3 regions of the Leisingera caerulea DSM 24564 genome follow, and region 3 is predicted to be linked to each of the others. Evidence: riboswitches for the same ligand, from Rfam matches in the RefSeq annotation. Region 3 holds a riboswitch; each other region holds the start of a gene.
The links. Region 3 has a riboswitch for cobalamin ahead of CAER_RS0111200 (aromatic ring-hydroxylating oxygenase subunit alpha). Riboswitches for the same ligand answer to the same signal wherever they lie in the genome.
Positions count from the first base shown of each region.

Region 1: another riboswitch for cobalamin. It lies ahead of CAER_RS0108365 (ABC transporter substrate-binding protein); the one in region 3 lies ahead of CAER_RS0111200 (aromatic ring-hydroxylating oxygenase subunit alpha).
Region 2: another riboswitch for cobalamin. It lies ahead of CAER_RS0118965 (DUF1636 family protein); the one in region 3 lies ahead of CAER_RS0111200 (aromatic ring-hydroxylating oxygenase subunit alpha).

Region 1 covers NZ_KI421513.1:248,862-254,033, forward strand. The annotation lists gene CAER_RS0108360 (FecCD family ABC transporter permease) at 1-259, opposite strand, end outside; gene CAER_RS0108365 (ABC transporter substrate-binding protein) at 256-1,266, opposite strand; cobalamin riboswitch at 1,413-1,606, opposite strand; gene CAER_RS0108375 (succinylglutamate desuccinylase/aspartoacylase family protein) at 1,725-2,768, opposite strand; gene CAER_RS0108380 (hypothetical protein) at 2,773-3,057, opposite strand; gene CAER_RS0108390 (paraquat-inducible protein A) at 3,399-4,016, shown strand; gene CAER_RS0108395 (paraquat-inducible protein A) at 3,983-4,618, shown strand; gene CAER_RS0108400 (MlaD family protein) at 4,615-5,172, shown strand, end outside.
Region 2 covers NZ_KI421513.1:2,432,905-2,438,076, forward strand. The annotation lists gene cobN (cobaltochelatase subunit CobN) at 1-698, opposite strand, end outside; gene cobW (cobalamin biosynthesis protein CobW) at 863-1,897, opposite strand; gene CAER_RS0118965 (DUF1636 family protein) at 1,900-2,310, opposite strand; cobalamin riboswitch at 2,405-2,622, opposite strand; gene cobO (cob(I)yrinic acid a,c-diamide adenosyltransferase) at 2,674-3,309, shown strand; gene glpD (glycerol-3-phosphate dehydrogenase) at 3,406-4,983, opposite strand; gene CAER_RS0118980 (DeoR/GlpR family DNA-binding transcription regulator) at 4,976-5,172, opposite strand, start outside.
Region 3 covers NZ_KI421513.1:814,263-819,434, forward strand. The annotation lists gene CAER_RS0111190 (ABC transporter substrate-binding protein) at 1-71, shown strand, start outside; gene CAER_RS0111195 (FAD-binding oxidoreductase) at 130-1,215, opposite strand; gene CAER_RS0111200 (aromatic ring-hydroxylating oxygenase subunit alpha) at 1,220-2,455, opposite strand; cobalamin riboswitch at 2,563-2,763, opposite strand; gene CAER_RS0111205 (dihydrofolate reductase family protein) at 3,036-3,572, shown strand; gene CAER_RS27920 (TetR/AcrR family transcriptional regulator) at 3,588-4,127, shown strand; gene CAER_RS0111215 (DUF1523 family protein) at 4,200-4,844, opposite strand; gene CAER_RS0111220 (hypothetical protein) at 4,856-5,122, opposite strand; gene CAER_RS0111225 (DUF6638 family protein) at 5,125-5,172, opposite strand, start outside.

The DNA.
Region 1 (5,172 bases), 570 kb from region 3:
CTGTCACCGCCAGCGCCGCGCCGCACGCCCCCGCCACCAGCGCCCGCGGCAGCCGGTAGCTCCAGATGATGCCCTGGTCCACCGGGTCCACCGGCAGACCCGCCCCGGCCAGCTTGTTGACCAGAACAGACAGGACAAGGTCAGGCGCAAGCGGGGTTTCCCCGATCATTGCGCCTGCCAGAACCGCCGCAGCCAGCACCGGCAAAGCCAGGCAAGCGCCCCGGAAGCCGTGCCATGCAAGTGCGGCGGCTGCGCTCATGCGCCGTTGCCGATTGCGCTGAGTTCAGCGGCCAGATCCTCCAGCGCAGGGATCGCGCGGATGGTGGCGTCCATGGCCTGGGCATCCATCACCACGATACGGCCGTTCTTCACGGCGTCCATCTGGCTGGCGACCGGATCATTGCGCAGGAATTCCAGCTTCTTCTCGTAGTCGTCGGCGGCAAAGCGGCGGCGGTCCATGCGGGCAATCACGATCACCGTCGGGTTGGCCTTGGCAATGGTTTCCCAGCCGACGGTCGGCCATTCCTCGTCGGTCTCGATGACATTACGCAGGCCAAGCTGCTGCATCATGTAGCCCGGCGCGCCCTTCTGGCCGGCCACGAACGGGTCGCTTTCCAGCTCAGGCGAAGAGAACCAGAACACGGCTGAGGCGTCGGCCAGCGCAACCTCTTTCGCCTTGGCAACAGCCGCGGCCTCGCGGGCCTTGTAGTCAGCGACCAGCTCTGCGCCTTTTTCGGCCTCTCCGAAGATCGCTGCCAGCTCCTCGATGCCCTGATACAGGCTCTCGGTGGTGAACATCTGCGTTCGGGTGCCGTCGCCGCCGGTAGTGTTGTCCTTGCCGACGCAATCGGCGGGCATCACATAGGTGGGGATACCCAGGTCATGGAACTGCTCGCGCTTGGCGACGACACCTTCAGGACCCACGTGCCACTCATACTGGGCCGCCACCAGACCGGGGCGCTTGGCCACCACGCTTTCAAAGCTGGGGTCGTTGTCGGCCAGCCGCTCAACCTTGGCGTTCACGTCGGCGTATTCCGGCAGAACATCGTTGAACCAGACCGAGGTGCCGAGCACCTTGTCCCCCAGCCCCAGCGCATAGAGCACTTCGGTGGCGGCCTGGCCGACGGTCACGGAGGACGCCGCAGGGGCGTCGAAGGTGACGGACTGGCCGCAGTTTTGGATAGTCAGCGGAAAGCTGTCGCCGGCAGCCGCCGCCTGGGCCGCAACGGTGAAGGTAAGGCCGATAAGGCCGGAACGCAGAAACATGTTAGTCGATCTCCATATGTCAATGACCGGAGAACGGGTGAAAGGGCATTGACCGGCAGGGCGGAAGACCTGGGCCCTTCCTCTGCGGCACCTGATAGCGGCGGCGCATCCAGCCGGCAACCTCCCCGGACAACCCCGCCCGGTGTGCTTCGGTTTCTTCACCGGCAGGTCTCCTGACTGGCGGGTCATCGTCTGGGCCGCCTTCCCGGACCGCTGGGGTCCAGTGACGCGATGGCTCAGCACTCGCCGCCTACAGTTGCGGGGGCAGTTCCGTTTGGTGCCCGGCGGGCACCGCGGATTCCCTCTTAGCCCTTGCGGGACCGGTAGGGCGCGCGTAGCGCATCACTTCCGCTGCGGCAAGAAAAACTTGCAGCCGCTGCTGGATTCCCGTGGAAAAGGCGCGGGCTGCTTCGGCATCCGCAGGAACACCTCCCAGCCGCGGAGCACGCCACCGCGGTTTACAGGATCTCATCCTCGTCGAACATCGGATCGTCCTCCAGCTGGGCGCTCAGATCCTCCACCGAGTCCTCTGCCCGCTCGACCGACCCCACCCTGCCCAGGTGGAACACCGCATCGCCTTCATTAACGACGGGCATCACCGCACGGCCGACAATCAGCCCGTCGAAAGGAGCCAGGATCTCCTCGTCCTGCTCGCCGAAGGGGTCGGAAACCGATCCCAGCAGATCGCCTTGCCGGACCAGCTCCCCGTCGTTCTTGTACACCCGCAGAAGCCCGCCCATCGGCGCCCGCAGCCATTTGCTGGAGGCGCAGAACTGCGGCTGCGATTTGGGTTTGGAAATGCCCTTGGCCGGAACCATACCCATGTGCCGCAGCACCCGCAGGATGCCGGCCAGCCCGGCCCGGATCGACAGCTCGTCAAAGCGCAGGCCCTCGCCCGCCTCATAGAGCAGCACATCCTTGCCCATCTCCTTGGCCGCGCCGCGCAAAGAGCCATCGCGCAGCTGCGACTGCATCACGATGGGCGCGCCGAACACCCCGGCGAGTTCCCGGGTGCGCGGGTTATCAGGCGAGATGCGGATCTGCGGGTAATTGGTCCGGTGAACAGCCGCCGAGTGCAGGTCGATCCCCAGGTCCGAGCGGGCGACCACCTCTGTCATGAACAGATGCGCCAGGCGCGAGGCCAGCGAGCCGTGCTCGCTGCCGGGAAACGCCCGGTTCAGGTCGCGCCTGTCCGGCAGATAGCGGGAGTGGTTGATGAAGCCGAAGGCATTGACGATCGGCACCGCGATCAGCGTGCCCTTGAGTGTCGTCAGGTTCGGCGCGCGCAGGAGCCGCCGGACAATCTCCACACCGATCACCTCGTCCCCGTGCACGCCGCCGCTGACGAAAACCGCCGGCCCGTCCTGGCGGCCGTGCACAACATGCGCCGACATGGTGACCGGCGTGTGATCGGACAGAACGCTGACCGGCAGGTCAACCGTCAGCCGCGCGCCCGGCGCCACCTTGGCGTGGCCGATGGTGAAATGCTGCCGCACCCTCATACTGCTACCCTTTGCCCTTGGATCTGGTGACGCCGGACTTGGCGTGTTTTTCAAGGAATTCGACCATCCTGCCAGTGATGTCCAGACTGGTCGCCTTTTCAACCCCTTCCAGGCCGGGGGAAGAATTCACCGCCATCACCACTGCGCCGTAGCTGGCGCGCAGCATATCGACGCCGCAGGCGTTCAACCCCTTGGTTTTGGCGGCGCGGATGGCGGTGGCGCCCGCCTCGCGCTCTTGAGTTGCGGCCCTTGTGCAAGCGTGATTATTTCGCCGCAGGCAAAACTCCACCGGATTGTGCAACTAAACGCCTTTGCCAGCACTGCCTGCACTTTGGCCGGGCGGTATGGGCGCCGATGCGGTGGCGAGGCTTCCGGGCGGTACAGGATCACGCGGAGGCTGCCTCAGGAAATCTTCGGGCGGCGCGGGCTGGATCGGGGCGACGTCACGGCGCTCTCGCGTGTGCGGCTGGAATAAGGGTATGTTCTGATTGATTTGGGCCGCTTTTTCGTGGTTATGAGCGGCAGCGCCTTCGTCAGCCACCGGCGCGCGGGCAAGGAGATGCCGGCGCCCCGGACCGCAGCAGGCTGAACGCTGTGCCGCGGCTGGCCGCCTGACATTACAGGGATAAGATGGATCTTGAACAGCTGATTGCCTGCCCTGCCTGTGACGTGCTGCACCGCAACCAGGACGTGGCCAAGCACACGGTCGCCAGATGCGCCCGCTGCGGCACGGTGCTGGCGGCGCCCAAATCGGGGGCGATGACCCGGATTGCGATGCTGTCGCTGACGGCGCTGATCCTGCTGGCGGCCGCGGCCGGCTTTCCGTTTCTGGAGCTGCAGGCGCAGGGGCTGTCGCACCGGGCGTCGGTGCTGGATGCGGTGCTGGCGTTTTCCAGCGGGCTGATGGCGCCGCTGTCGCTGGCCACCGGCTTTCTGATCGTGCTGCTGCCCGCCGCCCGCTACGGCGCCCTGGTCTATACCCTGGCGCCGATGGCCCTAGGCTGGCACCCTGCCCCGCATGCCGCCGCTGTCTACCGCTGGGCGGAACGGCTGAAACCCTGGGCGATGGCAGAGATTTTCATTATCGGCGTCGCGGTGGCCCTGGTCAAAGTGTCCGGCCTCGCCCGGGTCGGGCTGGGGCCGGCCTTTTGGGCCTTCGCCGCACTCCTGGTGGTGACCATCCTGACCGACAGTTCCATTTGCAGGCTGACCGTATGGAAAACCCTGAAGACCCGCCGCGGTTCCTGACCGCAGCCGAGGCCGGGCTGACCGGCTGCCGCACCTGCGGGGCCGTCAATCAAGGCGGTGCGCGGATCTGTTACAGCTGCCGCAGCGAGCTGACCCCGCCGTCCGCCTACAGCTTGCAGCGGGTCTGGGCCTGGCTGGCGGCGGGGCTGATCGCCTATATCCCCGCCAATATCTACCCGATGCTGCGCACCACCTCGTTTGGCCGCGCCTCCGAGAACACGCTGCTTGGCGGCATCGTGGAGCTGTTCAGCCTAGGTTCCTACGGTGTCGCCTTCATCGTGTTCTTTGCCAGCATCGTGATCCCGCTCGCCAAATTCCTGGCCATCGGCTATCTGGCGGTCTCGGTCCGCAGGCCCGCGGCTCTTGGCAGGCACGGCAGGCTGGTGCTTTATGAGGTTGTCGAATTTATCGGCCGCTGGTCGATGATTGATGTCTTTGTCGTGGCGATCCTGACCGCCCTGGTTCAGCTGGATTTCGCCGCTGCCGTCACTCCGGGAATTGCAGCGGTCAGTTTTGCATTGTCGGTTGCCTTCACCATGCTGGCAGCCCAAAGTTTTGATCCGCGGCTGATCTGGAACGCGGAAAAGCGAGAGTATGAATGAGCACGCCTGAACCCGCCACGATGAAAGTTTCTGCGCAGCGCCCGTCGCCGTGGCGCAATTTGTCCCTAGTCTGGCTGGTGCCGCTGGCGGCGCTGGCGGTGTCGCTGGGTATAGCGTGGCAAGCATATTCCGCCCGGGGCGTTCTGATCCGCATCACTTTCGAGAACGCCTCCGGCATTGTGGCCAATGAAACCACGGTGCGCTACCGCGATGTGGCGATCGGACAGGTTGAGGAGCTCGGCTTTACTGAAGACCTGAGCAAGGTCACTGTCTGGGCCCGCATCGACAAGAAGGTTGCCCCCTATTTGGATCAGGACGCCGCCTTTTGGGTGGTCCGCCCCGAGGTCAGCACGCGCGGCATTTCCGGGCTCAGCACCGTGCTGTCGGGTGTCTATATCGAAGGCACCTGGGACCAGGATCCCGGCGTGGCCGCCACCCGCTTTGAGGGCGAAGACGGGCCGCCTCTGGTGCAGCCGGGCCGGGAGGGCCGGCGGATCACCCTGCGCACTACCGACGGCAGCATGATCTCCGAAGGCGCGCCGGTGCTGTTCCGC
Region 2 (5,172 bases), 1.6 Mb from region 3:
AAGGTGCCGTAGGCGGCATAGCCGCGGGCGCGCAGCTCTTCGATCAGCGCATCCACCGGCGCGGTGTCGGCGGCGGTGAGGTAGGACCGGTAGAAACTCACCAGCACCAGCGGCTTGTCCTGCGCCGGCAGATCTGCGAGCACGCCCTTGGCGGGGTCGTAGAAGCCGTGTTGCGGCATCGTCTTGAGGCCAAGCACCGGGCCTGCGTAGAGGCCTGCCGCCAGCGACAGCTGGGCAAGCGCAGCCTGAGCCGCGACGGCGCCGCCGGCGTCGCACAGGGATTGCAAACGGCGCAGGGTGGAGACGGGCAGGGTGGACAGCTCATCCAGCCGCGCGTCCTCGCGCCCGTCTGCGGGGAGGATCGCCAGCGCGATGCCCTTGCGGCGGGCCAGGTCCTGCAGGGTGGCAAGGCCGTAGGACCAGTAGCTTTCGCCGCCGATCAGGCGCACGAGAACGCCCTTAGCGCCTTCCAGCGTCTGTTCCGCGTAGACGTCGACCGACAGCGGGTGCTTGAGCGCCACCAGGTTGGCGAGGCGCAGGGAGGGCAGCTTGCCGTCCGCGCGGTGCCAGCCCGCCGCGAAGGCGCCGAGATCGCTGTCGGAAAAGGACAGCACCACAAGGTCCGCAGGCGTCTGCCCGAGGTCCTGCGGGGTGTCGGTCTCGTCAAGGCCGTGGCTTTCGCGGAAGACGACGTGCATGGGTCAGGCTCCCTGCCTGTAAGGTCGTTTGGTAGAGGGGAGGGCAGCGCCCGGCCCGGCGGGGCAGGAAGCGAAGCGCCCGCCCCTTGGGGGGCGGGACGGGCGCTGCCCGGCGTGCCGCCGGGCTGGACCGTTCAATTTCTGACGCTTCAATTTCACTTGCTTCAGGCCCCAAGTTCGGCGCGGATGGCCTGTTCGTCAATGTCGTCATGCTCAGCGATGACCACCAGGGCGGTCTTGCGCGGCTGCGCACCCCAGGGCTGATCATACTGGGCGCGCAGGCGCTCGCCCACGGCCTGAACCAGCATCCGCATCGGTTTCCCCTCCACCGCGACATAGCCTTTGACGCGCAGGATGTTGCGCTCGCGGGCGAGTTTCACGATGGCATTCTGCAGCGCTTCGGGGTCGGAAACTTCGCCCATTTCGACAACGATGCTTTCAAAATCGTCATGCTCGTGGTCGTGGTGGCCGTCGTGGTGGCTGGGGCGGGCCTCCAGATCGTCCTCGGCAGCCGCACCCAGGCCCAGGATGATGCGCGGGTCGATGACGCCTTCGCTCATCGGCAGGATCGGCAGTTTGCGCGGTGCTTCGGCCTCGATCACTGCGCGGGCCTTCTCGACGCCTGCGTCGCCGGCCAGGTCGGCCTTGGAAAGCAGAACGATATCGGCGCAGGAAATCTGATCCTCGAACACTTCCGACAGCGGGGTTTCGTGGTCGATGCTGTCATCCGCCTCGCGCTGGGCCTGGACGGCGTCCAGGTCGGGGGCGAACTGGCCCTTGGCCACCGCCTCAGCATCGGCCAGGGCAATCACACCGTCCACGGTGATGCGGGAGCGGATGGCGGGCCAGTCGAAGGCCTTCAAAAGCGGCTTGGGCAGCGCCAGGCCGGAGGTTTCGATCACGATGTGATCGGGCTTTTCCGGCAGGTCCATCAACTGTTCGATGGTGGGGATGAAGTCGTCGGCCACGGTGCAGCAGATGCAGCCGTTGGCCAGCTCCATGATGTTCTCCGCCGGGCAATTTTCATGCGCGCAGGATTTCAGAATGTCGCCGTCGACGCCGGCGGTGCCGAATTCATTGACGACCACCGCCAGGCGCTTGCCTTGCGGGTTTTGCATCAGGTGGCGGATCAGGGTGGTTTTGCCCGCGCCGAGAAAGCCGGTGATGACGGTGACGGGGATCTTGTTGAGGTCGCTCATGATTACTCCTCGGAGAAGAACTTGGCCGGCGGGATGCGGGCAACGGATTGCTTGCGGAAGGTCTGCGGGCGTTCGCGCCAGGGCACAACGCCGTCGGCGGTGGCGGCATAGGCTGCAGCGCCTTCCAGGATCTCGGGGACATGCTGGTCCGGGTCGAGGTCGCCGTAGACATAAGTCCAGCGCTCGGTGCCGCCGATCAGCGCCACGGCGCAGCCGCGTTTGCAGGAGGACAGGCATTCGACCCCGCGCAGACGGACGCCTTCGGGCATCCCGGCCTCTTCCAATGCGGCGTGCAGAATGGCGCCGGGGCGGGCGGCCTCCGGGTCGGCACCCTCGCGGCGGCAGGTGAGGCAAACGGTCAGCGTGACCGGTCCTGGGGTGCTGGCAGGTTTGTCTGCCATATCGTCAGCCATCGGCGCGTCTCCTGTCGCGGCAGGCGTGGGGATGGCCGAAAGGGGGCTGCAGCGTGCCAGCCCTCAACCGGTCGCGGAACACCCCGCCCGCCCGTTGATCTCTCTCTTGCTGGCAGGTCTCCCGGCTTGCGGATGCCAAGGCTGCGGCGCCTTGCCGGCCATCCTGCCTTCCCGGGGCTTTCCCAGTGGCATGGCGGCCTCATCCGGTCACGGTCGCGGGGGCGGCTGTGCTTCGGCAATCCAAAGAAATTTGGCGGCCTTCACATTCCCTCTTCGCCTGCTTTCGCAGGAACCAGCGAAACCCCCTTGCGCTATCGCGCCCTTCTTTGTCAAGACATGGGGTCAAACAGCTGGAGAGCCCCCATGAGCGAAAAGTCTGAAACCGGCATCTCAGAGGAAGAAGCCGCCCGTCACGCCTCCAAGATGGCCAAGAAAAAGGCCGCGCGCGACCGGATGATGAAGACCAAGGAGGGCGAGAAGGGCCTGATCATCGTCCACACCGGGCCGGGCAAGGGCAAATCCTCCTCAGGGTTCGGGATGATCATGCGCTGCATCGCGCATGGGATGCCGTCAGCCGTGGTGCAGTTCATCAAGGGCGCCTGGCAGACTGGCGAGCGGACGCTGATCGAGGAAAACTTCAGCGATCTCTGCCAGTTCTACGCGATGGGCGAGGGGTTCACCTGGGAAACCCAGGACAAGGCCCGCGACATTGCCGCGGCCCAGAAGGGCTGGGAAAAGGCCAAGGAGATGATCCTGGACGAGCGCAACACCATGGTGCTGCTGGACGAGATCAACATCGCGCTGCGCTATGAGTATCTGGACCTGGAAGAGGTGCTGGAGTTCCTTGTCGAGCACAAGCCGCCGATGACGCATGTAGTGCTGACAGGCAGGAACGCCAAGGAGGAGCTGATCGAGATCGCCGACCTGGTGACCGAGATGGGCCAGATCAAGCACCCGTTCCGCGCCGGGGTGAAGGCGCAGAAGGGTGTAGAGTTTTAAAGCTGAGGGCAGCGCCCGAGCCTGGGTGGGTGCGTAAGTGCCCTCCCGTGGGGAGGGTCGGGCGCTGCCCGGCGGTGCCGCCGGGCAAAACATTCTTTATGCGGCGAGCTGTGCAGCCTTGCCTTGGATGTAGGCATCCACCGCCGCCCGCTGGGCTTCATCCAATCGCAGGCCCAGTTTGGTGCGCCGCCACAGGTAATCGTCGCCTGCGCGCACCCATTCGCTGGCAATCGCCCAGTCAAGCTCCCGCGCGGTGATGGTGGCGCCAAAGTCCTGGCCCAGATCGCCGGCAGTGTTGGCGTCGCCCAGCACCTCCCAGGTCTCGGTGCCATAGGCGCGGATCATCCGGCCTGCCCAGTAAGGAGTGAGAAACGGGTAGTCCGCGGCCAGTTTCGATGTCAGCTTTGCCACATCCTCCACCGGGAAATCGCCGCCGGGCAGCGCCACGCCTGCGGTCCAGTCGGCGGGCAGCTGGGGGAACACCTCGCCGATTTTGGCCAGCGCCGCCTCGGCCAGCTTGCGGTAGGTGGTGATCTTGCCGCCAAAGACATTGAGCAGCGGCGCTTGCGCCTGATCCAGCGTCAGCACGTATTCGCGGGTGGCCGCGGTGGCGGAGCTGGCACCGTCGTCATAGAGCGGGCGCACGCCGGAGTAGGTCCAGACGATGTCCTCGCGCGTCACCGGCTTCTCGAAATACTCCGATGCGAAGGCCGCCAGATAGTCCTGTTCGGCTTCTGTGCAGACCGGTGCGGTGTCCGGATCCGGGTGGTCGGCGTCGGTGGTGCCGATCAGGGTGAAATCCTGCTCATAGGGGATGGCAAAGATGATCCGCCCGTCTGTCCCTTGGAAGAAATAGCAGCGGCCGTGGTCGAACAGCTTTGGCACCACGATATGGCTGCCGCGCACGAGGCGGATGTTCTCGCGGCTGTTCTGGCCCAGCTTCTGATGCAGCACATCGGCCACCCACGGACCGCCTGCATTGACCAGCATTCTGGCGCGGTGTTCCTGTTCGGCGCCGGTGGCGTGGTCCTTGGTGCGGATCAGCCAGTGATCTGCATGGCGCTCGGCCGACAGAACCTCAGTCCGGGTCAGGATTTCTGCGCTGCGGGCCTTTGCGTCACGCGCGTTCAGCACCACCAGGCGGGCGTCCTCGATCCAGCAGTCGGAGTATTCGAACGCCGTTTTGAATTTGCTTTTCAGCGGGCGGCCCGCCGGGTCGCTTGTCAGGTCCAGTTTGGCGGTCCCGGGCAGGATTCCGCGTTTGCCCAGGCTGTCGTACAGAAACAGTCCCAGACGGATCAGCCAGGCCGGGCGGCGGCCCTTCATCCACGGCATGAAGGTCGTCAGCAGCTTTGAGGTCGGCGTTTCGCTGTCGAACCGCATGTCCTTGTGGAACGGCAGCACAAAGCGCATCGGCCAGGAGATATGCGGCATCGCCTTCAGCAGCACCTCGCGCTCGACCAGCGCTTCGCGCACCAGGCGGAACTCGAAGTATTCCAGGTAGCGCAGGCCGCCGTGGAACAGCTTGGTCGAGGCGGAGGACGTGGCGGAGGCAAGGTCATTCATCTCTGCCAGCGTCACCGACAGGCCGCGGCCGGCGGCGTCACGGGCGATGCCGCAGCCGTTGATGCCGCCGCCGATGATGAAAAGATCCGTTACGGGCGTGTCAGTCATTTTCGCTGCTTTCGTTTTGTCCTGCGGTGAGGATTCGGGTGCCTGCGGCCTGTGCGGCCTCAGCAAATTCTGTTGGCACCGGCCGGTCGGTGATCACCACGTCCAGATCAGCCGCATTGCAGATCCGCACCGGCGCGGAGCGTTCGAACTTGCTGCCGTCGCAGACCAGCACCTTTTGGCGGGCGTTTT
Region 3 (5,172 bases):
CGGGTGTGGTCGGCGCCGAAAGCCACCCGATCAACGAAATTCACGTGCACAAGCTGGCACTGGAAGCCTGATCGGGGCCTGCAATTGAAAGGGGCGCGTGCCAGACCCGGCGCGCGCCCCTTTCTGTGGTCAGATCTCGACCTCAACCCAGCCAATCGGATTGGAGCAGCAGGCCAGGATATACCCTGCCTCCACATCTTCTTCCGAGATGCCGCCGTTGTGGACCATATGCACATCGCCCGCGGTCTTCTTGACCTTGCAGGTGCCGCAGATGCCGAAGGTGCAGCCCGACGGGATGTTGAGCCCCGATGCCTTGGCCACCGCCAGAACCGTGTCGGTTTCGGTGCAATTGGCAGTGACACCCGACGCGGCAAAGGTGATCTCGGCGGCTGCGGATTCCTCGGGAACCACATCGTCCAGCTCGGGCGCGTCTGCCTCGGTCTCCACCGGCGCGCCAAAGCTTTCCTGGTTGTAGTTCTCCATGTCGAAGCCCAGGCCGTTCAGCATGTCGCGCACCGCCTGCATGAACGGTTCGGGCCCGCAGCAGTAGACCTCGCGCTCCAGGTAATCACCGGCGATCAGGCCCAGCATGATCTGGTTCAGCTGCCCGCGGTAGCCGGTCCAGACCTGATAGGGATCGTCCTCCTCCACCACAAAGTTCAGCTTGATCCCTGGCACCCGCGACGCCATGCTTTCCAGCTGCTGACGCGCGATGATCTCGCTGGGCCGCTTGGCGCAGTTGATAAAGCAGACGTCCGGCGACTGGCCGCGGTCGAACAGGTACTGGGTCATCGACAGGCTGGGCGTGATGCCAGAGCCTGCGGAGATGAACAGGAACTTGCCGTTCGGGCGCTTGGGCAGCGTGAACACGCCTGCCGGGCCGGACGCCTTGAGGAACATGCCCGGGCGCAGGTTGTCCAGCATCCAGCGGGTGCCGATGCTGTCGGCCTGCGCCTTCACTGTGACCGAAATCGACAGCGGCCGCGAGGGCGAGGAGCTGATGGTGTAGGTCCGCCAGACGGTCCCGCCCGGCACCGGCAGCTCCAGCGTCAGAAACTGGCCCGGCTGATACTTGAACCACGCGCCGGAGGGCGCGCGGAAGCTGAAGGTGGCGGTGTTCGGCGCCTCCGGCACGACCGAGACGCATTCCAGCATCTCGTCGTCCTTCCACGCCAGGGTTTCGTCCAGCGTCTCGAAATTGGCTTGCAGTCCCATGCCGTCACTCCGCCGCGATCAGGTGGCGGCCGGTCAGCGCGCGGGTCAGGTGCTCGGCATACCAGTTGGAGAACTGGATGACACCGCTTTCCTGCACTTCCGAATAGGGGCCGGGCTCATAAGCGGGCGAGTTGATACCGCGCTGGTTGTCCTCGACCACGATGCGGTCCTCGTCGTTGGTGGCAACCCAGACTTCGGTCAGCCGCTTCAGGTCATAGTCCTGGCCCTCGACCGCGTCCTTGTGCACCAGCCATTTGGTGGTGACTTCGGTCTCAGTGGGGCTGATCGGGGTCACCCGGAACACGATGGAATGATCCGGCAGGAAGTGGTTCCAGGTGGTTGGATAGTGGAACTTCAAGAGCGTGCCCGCATCGGCGAACGGCACCCGACCCAGCTTCTTGGCAACAGCCGCCTTGCCATCCAGGGTATAGCTCTCAGCGCCTTCGTTCAGCGGCATCCGGGCCACGCGGTACTGGCCGCGCGCGTTGATCTGGAACTGCGCCGGCACGCCCGCCGCCTCGATCCGGTCGAAATGCTTCTGCAGGTGCGGCGGGGTCTCACCACCCTCAACACCAGTGACGGAGGGATCTTCGGGGAATGTCCGGCACAGCGACGGGTGGTTGCCGCCGCAGTGATAGCACTCACGATTGTTCTCCCAGACCAGCTTCCAGTTGCCGTTCTCGATGATCGAGCTTTCATAGGCCACCTTGGCGTTGCTCAGGTCATGCGGCTCCAGATAGGGGCGGGCCACGTCTGCGAAAGCATCGAAATCCGGCGCTTCATCTGCCAGGCAGATATAGATCAGCCCGGCCAGGTCGCGGCAATGCACCGGTTTCAACCCATGTTTGGAGGCATCAAAATCCGGCCCCATGTCGCGCGCCCACAACAGCGAGCCGTCCAGCTCATAGGTCCACTGGTGGTAGGGGCAGACCAGCTTGGGCGCGTTGCCCTTCTTCGCCTTGCACACGACCGAACCGCGGTGGCGGCAGGCGTTGTGGAAGGCGCGCACCTCGCCATCGGTGCCGCGCACGATGATAACATTGTAGGAACCCACCTGATGGGTCACGAAATTGCCCGCCTTCGGGATTTCGCAGGCGGGAATGGCAAACAGCCACTCACGGTAGAAGATCTGCCGCATGTCCAGATCCAGCACGCCCGGATCGGTATAAAACGCCTGTTCCAGGGAATAGTTTTTCTGACGGGCCATCAGCTTGGCCAGAATGTCGCTGTCGTGAAGCATCTGCTTCTCTCCTTTGCCGCATCCCCGCGGCAGGTTGGCTTGGCTGCGGGCATGGATAGAGAGATTGCAGGCCACGCGCCTGCAACCGCCCCGCCGCCGCCCGCGGTTGACGTTTCTAGGGCAAGGCTGGTTTCCGGACTGTCCCGGGGCCATTCGGCGGCGGGGCCTGGCACCTTCCCGAAGCCTCTGGCCTCAGTGGTTTCTCGCCATGCCTTGCCCGGGGTCACCGTTGCGGGGGCAGTGCCGGAATTTCACCAGCTTCCCAATTCTCCGCCCCAAGGGGCGGCACCTTGCTGAGGCGCAAATTGCCCTAATCCCGGCGTAAGGGCGGAGACAAATCCGACCCGCCAAAACCGGAAAAAGACATGCATGTTTGCCGTGCCAGCAGGGACAGGGGTGTCCAGAATCTCAAACCGGCATCCGCCAGTCTGTTTGCGGCAAGCGCTTATCTTTCATGCGGTTAGGCGCCACCGGCCAATCCGAAGCGATTCGCAGGCAGCGTATCTTGCGCCGGCCTCTTGGAACGCGAAGCGCGATTAATTATATGCCGTATAGTTTTTTAAGAGCACAGGAGCGGCCGATGACCACCGGACACGTCTTCATCGCCGCCAGCCTCGACGGCTTCGTGGCCCGCCAGGACCATTCACTGGACTGGCTGTCCAAACAGCCCGCTACCGAAAACGACGATGGCGGTTTTGCCGCCTTCATGGACAGCGTCGACGGGCTGGTCATGGGAACAGGATCCTTCCGCACCCTTCTGGAATTCGGCCAATGGCCCTACAGCAAGCCGGTTGTGGTCCTCAGCAGAAGCCTGACCGGACAGGACATTCCCGAAGGGCTGAAGGACAAGGTGCGCCTCAGCACCGCTGAACCCGCAGACCTGATGCAGGAACTGCAAAAAGAGGGCTGGACCCGCGCCTACATCGACGGCGGGCGGCTGGTGCAGTCTTTCCTGCGCCAGGGGCTGATCGCCGATCTGACCATCACAACGGTTCCGATCCTGATCGGCAGCGGCATCCCGCTGTTCGGCAGCCTCGACCAGGACATCGACCTCCAGGTGGCAAGCTCCCGCATCCTTCCCACCGGCATGGTCCAGAGCAAGTTCCGGGTGGTCTGACCAATGCCCCCGCGCATGGGACGCCCACCCAAGGGCAGCCGGATCCTCAGCAAGGATGATGTGCTGGATAAGGCCATGCAGCTGCTCGACGAGGGCGGCAGCAAGGCCCTGACCTTTAAGGCGCTTGCAGATGCGCTTGGCGTCACCCCGATGGCGGTGGCCCATCACGCCGGCACCCGGGACGAGATGATCGCCAGCCTTGTGGCAAAAGCGTTTGGAGGTTCAGACACCCCGTCAGAAGCAGCAACGCCCAAGCTGCGGCTCCGCGAGCTGATGACACGCTACTGCACCCAGGTGACCCGGCACCCGGAACTCGCGAAGTGCATCCTGGAAAATCCGTCCCTGATCGGCCCCTCCCTGACCGGGCTGACGCGGCTGATCGAGGCGGAAATCACCGCCGCAGGCGTGAAGGGCGCAGAGGCCCGCACCCTTCTCTGCCTGCTCGTGGATTACACACACGGGTTCGCCTTTGCCGCCGCCGCGGCACCGGCAGGGGCGCTGTCAGTTGACAAATTCACACTGGCTCTAAACTGGGTGCTTGACCGTATTGAATAAAAAATGCGCGGAGCCATCGAGGCCCGCGCATCCGCTTTCGTCTTTCAGAGCCGCCCAACCAGCGGCCTCTCCTTACTTCGATTTCCAGCTGTCCAGCCAGCGGCGGAACCGGCCTTTGCGCTCGGCGATCGCATCGCCCGCCGCATACAGGCTGTCCTCCGCGCTTTCGATCATCGGCTCGATCCGCGCCCGCCGGAACCGGCGCCAGCGCACGTAGATGGCCCACAGGATGGCGGCCAGCAGCACCAGGAAGATGATCGTGAACCAATTGGTCGGCTTGTCCTCCGGCCCTGCCACCGGCTTGATCGACACCGCATTCGGGAAGATCGACAGGAACTCGTTGCGCCAGCCGTAATGAGTCACCGCCACCCACTCCGGGTTGGCCCTGGTCGAGATGCTGTCATTGGCGTCCGTGTACAGATTGGCTGTGTCGAACTTGAAATAGGGCGGCCAGCTCCAGCCCGTGTCCTCGTTGCGGTAGACAATGGCGCGGCCGCTGGGGCGCACACCCTGGATGAATTGCACATCGCGGTTGATCAGCTGCGCCGACTGGTCGTCGGGCTTGGACCAGAAAATGCGGGTCCAGTCGTTCAGCTCCTGCCGCTCCTCATAGGTATTGACGATGCGCACCACGTCATACTGCGGCAGCGTGTAATGCAGGAAGGCGCCGAACAGCACCCAGAAGGTGATCAGGAAGGCCCATTTGATGAAACGCACGGGACAGCTCCTCACATAAAGTTAATGACATAGACCAGAAGCGCGATGGCTCCCAGCGGAACGATATAGACCAGGAGGATCAGCTTGCGCCGGAACGAGCGGTCATACTGCCTCAGCCCCCGCTGGATGAAGGCCGCGCGGTCGCCGGTCAACCCCTTGTCTTTCCAGCGCCGCTTCAGCTTCGCCCGCCGCACCTCGCGCGAGTAGAGCGACACCGCGCCATAGGCCACGGTCAGCACCACCATCAGGATCAGGAGCAGGCGGATAAAGCCGAACATCTCTAGCGCCCCTTCACCCGGTTCACCGCACCCCAAGGGCCAACCCGCTC